2 regions of the Wansuia hejianensis genome follow, and region 2 is predicted to be linked to the other one. Evidence: riboswitches for the same ligand, from Rfam matches in the RefSeq annotation. Region 2 holds a riboswitch; the other holds the start of a gene.
The links. A riboswitch is a leader RNA that binds a small molecule or an ion and turns the genes downstream of it on or off. The one in region 2 is predicted to bind cobalamin.
Positions count from the first base shown of each region.

Region 1: another riboswitch for cobalamin. It lies ahead of H9Q79_RS13355 (ABC transporter substrate-binding protein); the one in region 2 lies ahead of H9Q79_RS03970 (energy-coupling factor ABC transporter permease).

Region 1 is NZ_CP060635.1:2,893,168-2,896,289, forward strand. It holds gene H9Q79_RS13350 (FecCD family ABC transporter permease) at 1-757, opposite strand, end outside; gene H9Q79_RS13355 (ABC transporter substrate-binding protein) at 776-1,882, opposite strand; cobalamin riboswitch at 2,014-2,197, opposite strand; gene H9Q79_RS13360 (LysR family transcriptional regulator) at 2,304-3,122, opposite strand, start outside.
Region 2 is NZ_CP060635.1:846,371-849,492, reverse strand. It holds gene H9Q79_RS03975 (leucine-rich repeat domain-containing protein) at 1-354, opposite strand, end outside; cobalamin riboswitch at 500-685, opposite strand; cobalamin riboswitch at 1,302-1,488, shown strand; gene H9Q79_RS03970 (energy-coupling factor ABC transporter permease) at 1,639-2,391, shown strand; gene H9Q79_RS03965 (energy-coupling factor ABC transporter substrate-binding protein) at 2,388-2,705, shown strand; gene cbiQ (cobalt ECF transporter T component CbiQ) at 2,740-3,122, shown strand, end outside.

The DNA.
Region 1 (3,122 bases), 1.9 Mb from region 2:
TGGCTGTGATCAGGCTGGTCACAAAGAGGAACTGTTTCCGGCTCCGGTAGGGGTTTAGCCCCACCGACTGGGCCTCTTCCTCTCCAAGCATCAGGATATTCAGCTTCCGTGCGTGCCAGAAAAGCCAGGTTGTGCCCAGCAGAATCGGCAGAACCACCAGCTTCACATGTTCCCATCGGGTGGAGGACAGGCTTCCCATGGACCAGTATAGGTATTCCTTCATCTGTCCCTCTTCCATATAACTCAGGATCAGCGAAACCATGGCGCGCAAAAAGGTGCTGACGGCGATTCCCGCCAGCACCAGCGTGAGGACGGAAACCTTTCCCTTCCTCGATGAAAAGCTGAACACCCCGAAGGCCGTCAACAGCGCGCCCGCCACCGCCATCAGCGGCATGGCCAGAAAGGTGGCCGCCGAAAGCCCTGTGGCAATGGCCAGAATAGCTCCCAGGCTGGCTCCGCTGGTAATACCCAGCACACCCGTATCCGCCATAGGGTTTTTGTACACGCCCTGGATGACCGCGCCGGATACGGCGAAACCCATGCCGGTCAGCATGCTCAGCAGCACCCGTGGAAAACGGATGTTGAAGAGAATGTTGGTTCGCGCCTCCGAGACCGGAAATTCTGCCCCGAACAGCTCATTGGCCAGAATTTTCCCTGTTTCCTCCAGAGGCATGGCCACCGAACCGATGACCAGCCCCAGGATGAATATGACGGCCAGCGCAAAGCCCAAAACGATAAATACGCGCTTTTTTCTCATATGCCAGGCCTTCCCTTATTATTTATAGAGATCCGGATAGCAACTCTCTGCGATAAACTCCAGCCCGTCCACCGCGAACTGGGAAACGTTCGTGATGGAGTTGTCCGTGGAGGCGTAAATTCTTCCGTTCTTCACCGCATCTACCGTCTGCAGGCTTTCGTCGCTTTTCAGGGTTTCCACAAAGGCCTGGAACTCCTCGTCCGTATCGGAAGCCCACTCCACCAGAATGATGACCTCCGGATTCATTTCCACGATCTGTTCCTTGGAAATCTTCGCCGTTCCCTCCAGTCCGGCCTCAGACGACACATTGACCGCTCCCGCCGTCGTCACCATATCGTCGAAAATCGTTCCCAGGGCATTGCTGCTCTCGTGCATGTTGTAAGCCATAACCCGGACCTTATCCTCTTCCGCGATCCCGTCCGCCACGGTCTCCACCGCCTGAATCCGTTCCTCCATATCCTGAACCAGAGCCTCTGTCTTTTCATCATCGCCCAGCAGGTAGCCCAGATCCTTCACAATCTGCACCTGCTCCTCCAGGGTTTTCGGCGTCGTATAGCCGTAGAAGGGGATGCCGCTATCCGCAATCTGCGCCTTCAGGTCCTCGTCCACCCAACTGGAACCAATGATAAAATCCGGCTCCAGGTCCATCAGAATCTCCGCGTTTTCGTTGATTCTGGGAATATCCTCATAAACCGAAGCATCGGCCGCCAGATAGGCGCAGCCGTTGTCCAGGCCCGACAGGCCCGCAATAAATTCCGCGTCCGTCAGCCCCAGCAGCATTTCATCCGTGCCGAACACTAGGGACGCCACCCGCTCCGGACGGCTCTCCAGTATAACTGTCGTATCCTCGGATACCTGAAGCTCCCGGGGATAGGACGCCTCTGCCGTCTCCCCGGAGGAGCCGGACGAGGCGGCTGAATCCGCGGCGCTGTCCTCCCCCGACGACGCACTCACAGAAGCCGACTCCGATGATGTGCCGGAAGAATCCGCAGCCTCCGTCCCGGAGGATGTGACCGCCGAGCCGGAGCTGGACGCATCGCCCCCTCCGCCGCATCCGGCCATCAGTCCCGCTCCCAGAGACAGCGCCGCCATTACCGCCAACATTCTTGTTTTCATTCGACTCATGATTTTTTCCTCCTGTCCTTCCATAAAGATGCTTCTGGCTCTGTGTCTGCCCAAATAAAAAGAACCCCCATTGCATACAATGGCGATTCACAGTTTTCCAACTCAGGCCACTCTTTTTCCCACCAAAAAGCAATGTTTTTTCTCGCAAGGCAGGTCTCCTGGCTGAAATCGTCATCTGCTCCGCCTTCCCAGGAACGAATCCCAGTGGCGTCTTGGAACAGATATAATTATCACAGTAAAGCGGGCTGCCGCAGATTCTCACTGCATTCCCTTTTCAACACAGCATAGCTGTGTACCCTGCAAGTTGTCCCTATTCTGTTTTACTTTCGAAAGTACAGGCTAAGTATAGCCGATTCTTCTTCTTTTTGTAAAGTATCAAATCGGCATATATTTATTCCAAAATCATATTGTTCGCTGCCGTTCACCGTGCGCTGTCATTCAAAAATTCCCGAATCAGTTTCTTGACCTCCTCTATGTCCCTTTTATTCCATACCGCCATAATACTCTGCTCCTCGCAGAAGGGAATCAGCCGCACCCGGCGGTTGTCCTCAGGATAGAAAAGCCTCGGCCCCAGCGTAATTCCCTGGCCGATTTCCACCTGTACGACAGCCGTCACATCGCTGTTCACATAACGAACCGATTCCGGCCTGACCTGATGTTCTACGCAGAGACGGTGGATGCCGCACTGCTTCTGAGGGCTGTTCTCTGGCTGTCCAAAAATCAGCCGCTGACCGTTCAGGTCATCGTAGGTCATGGCGGATAGCTTTGCCAGAGGACTTTTCTCATGAACCACCGCCACCAGCGGGCAGGTTCCCACCTTCTTGGTCTCAAAGCAGTCCTGGCCCTCGGGAATATCCGTTTCCAGTAGAAAGGCCATGTCCAGCTCCTTTTTCTGCAGGTCCTCCAGCAGCAAGGCGCGGTTCTCTCGTTTGACCCGAATGTCCAAATCGGGCTTCCGCCGGGCCAAACCTTCCACAAACGGAAAAAGAAATCCGGAGGTATTCAGCACGGGAAAACAGCCGATGGAAAAATTGCTCATCTCAAACCGCTGAAGGCGGCTGGCCTCCGCCAGGTCCCGTTTGTAGCTGTCCAGCATTTTCTTCCACATCTCATACAGGTGTTTCCCCGCCCTAGTTAGCCGGACGCTGCGCCCCTCCCGGGCCAGCAGCGGAAGCCCCAGCTGCTCCTCCAGGGCGATCATCTTCTTGCTGAGCAGGGGCTGGGCGATATACAGCCGTTC
Region 2 (3,122 bases):
TTTTCGAAATATTACTGTCTGCAGCCTTTTGTTGTTCTGAAATGCTCCTGACTGTATTTTATAAAGAGAAGATGGAAAGTGAAGCTTTTTCAGCTTGCTGCAGCCACTGAAGGCTCTCTTGTCAATTTTTCTCAAATTCTCCAAACGGACAGTATTCAGGGAAGTACATCCCATAAAAGCCTCTTCACCGATCTGCCGGATATTTTCCAGATTAGCAGCCTGAATCCGAATATTATTTTTCATCGCATATTTTACAATTTTAGTATCCTGGCTGTCCATCGAAAACACTTTTTCTCTTAATGCTTTTTTCCCTGCCGCTTTGCTGCAGCGGCTTATCACCATTACACCCTCCATCTCAAATCCCTCCCTCAGGTAGCCCACATCTTTAGGATTAATCTTCAGCACAGGCAATGCACGTGATCACTGCCCAAAACTCATATGGCAAAAAAGGGTACAAAAAAGAAACGTCCTCTTGCCTTAGACATTTTCAAAGCTCACAGTGTGCATATCACCCACGTTTTGTGTTCTGGCTTTGGTTCACCCGCAGAATGCGCCTTCCCAGAATTTCTTGACCCCAGTGGCATTTGTGCATTCCTTGTCCCCATTCACAGCTCGGAAGATGAGTCGCTTTACAACGTTTCCTTTAAACAGAGATAACTCTCTGACCGTGGTGCAGCACTGCCCGCTCTTATTCAGATGCGGAGTATATGATTTTATTTTTTGCAATAAGAACAGCCGTTAAGCAAATATTATTCCAGGGCCTGCAAAGCTGCCTTTTATTACAGATAATCACTGCAAGTACAAAGAGCCCGGCTTGCCGGACTCCCGCGCCGGAGCGCTGCCGCCTCAGCGGCCATATTTCCTTAGCGCGCGTGTGCATCCCCCGGAAGGTTTTATTTCATAGGAGGAACTTTCCTATGAAACAAAAAAACTTCTCCTAAATTGGAGAAGCTCTGCTAAATTCAGTCTGTGCGTACTTCTCCTACACCGATCATATCCTCCTATCGATGTATTCTTAGAGAAAACAGTAGGTAATTGTGGGCTTTCCACACAATCGGGATCCCTCCCGTATGGCTCCGTAATTTCACCGGATTCCCTATTATCGCCTTCCGCCGGCAGACTGTATCCTGTTATTATTCAATTGCAAAAGATCAAAATATCAAACTTTTGATCTTATTTATGATACCTTCATTTTATTAGAAAGTCAAGAATATTGTGAAATAATTGTGTATTGAATTTTTGTAAAACCGGATGGGCCTGCGTTTACAGCTTGACAATCAAACATTTTGCCGATATACTAAAGTCAATTAAATGCAATGAGGTGTCTGTGTTTCATTCCACAGGATAATAGGGAAGCCGGGTTAGAATCCCGCACGGTCACGCCGCTGTAATTGCGTAGTCTTTGCCACATATGTCACTGGGCAACCGGGAAGACGGTAAAGATGATGATGCATGAGTCAGAAGACCTACCCATTGTATGTAATTATGCCATTGTTACGTGCGATGACAAGGCGTAAGACAGCCCGTTTCCGGCTGTCTGGGCCCATCTAAATCCAAGCAGTCAGATGCGGCTTTTTTTGTGCGCAAATTGCGTGCCGCCGGAAGAATGGAGCCGGCTCAGAATGAAAGGAGAAATGTATGAGCAAGAAACAAAAGAAACTCGTTGTACTGGCCGCCGCCCTGGCCCTCTGCTTCGGCATTGTGCCTGCTGCCAATGCCATGCACATTATGGAGGGATACCTGCCGCCGTCCTACTGTATCCTCTGGGGAGTAATCTGTATTCCCTTTTTACTGGCAGGATTTTTTAAGATTAACAAGACGGTGAAGGAAAACCGGAGAGCCCTGACGCTGATCGCAATATCCGGGGCGTTCATCTTTGTTATTTCTTCATTGAAGATCCCGTCAGTAACCGGGAGCTGCTCTCATATGACCGGAACCGGGCTCGGGGCAATTCTCTTCGGACCGGCTACCGTCAGCGTTTTGGGAATCATTGTCCTGCTGTTCCAGGCGATCCTGCTGGCACACGGCGGACTGACCACCCTCGGCGCCAACTGCTTTTCTATGGCAATTGCCGGACCCCTGGTATCCTTCGGTATCTACGCTGTCTGCAGAAAATGCAAGGCGAACCGCAGAATCAGCGTATTTCTGGCTGCCGCCATCGGTGATCTTTTTACATACTGTGTAACCGCCTTCCAGCTGGCAATCGCCCATCCTTCAGAGGCGGGCGGCGTCGGTGCATCCTTTGGAAAATTCCTTGCCGTCTTTGCACCCACCCAGGTGCCGCTGGCAGTGATCGAAGGCATCCTGACCGTTGTAATCATCATCGCCATGGAGTCCTTCGCAGCGAAGGAACTGAAGTCCATCGGCTTTATGAAGGAGGCAGCAGAATGAGTAAGAATAAAAAGACTGTAATCATCTTATTAATAGTAGCCGCTTTAATTGCCATCATCCCGTTTTTCGCTCTGAGAGGCGCCGAATTCGGCGGTTCCGATGACGCCGGAAGCCAGGTTGTGGAAGAAATGTCTCCTGGTTACGAACCATGGTTTACCCCGGTTCTGGAATCAGCCATCGGCGGAGAGCTTCCCGGTGAGATCGAAAGCCTTCTCTTCTGCGTGCAGACCGGCCTGGGAGTGGGGATTCTCTGTTTCTTCATCGGCAGATTTTATGAACGCAAGAAGCTCGGCAAAGTGAGCGAGGAACTATAGGCAAGCTGTATAGAACTCCAGAGGAATTCATTCCATGATAGTGATCGATAAACTATGTTACAACTCTAAATTAAGGTATGTGAACGCCGGTGAGAAATTTGCTTTCGCGCTGATCACACTCTGTATGTGTATCATCAGCCGTTCGATTCTCATGGCTGTTCTCGTCCTTATAGTGAACGGGATTCTGACAGTCGGAAAGGGCGGAATCCCGTTCTTCCGTTACTGGAAGCTGCTGATGATCCCCCTGGTATTCCTTCTGTTGTCCACTCTCGCAATACTCATCAACTTCTCAAAAACACCGCTGGACGCTTATGCGATTCCAGTCGGCAGCATTTACATCACCAGCAGCTGGCATTCCGTATACGGCGGGCTGCAGTTGATTTTCACCGCCCTGGCCAGCGTCTCCTGCCTGTATTT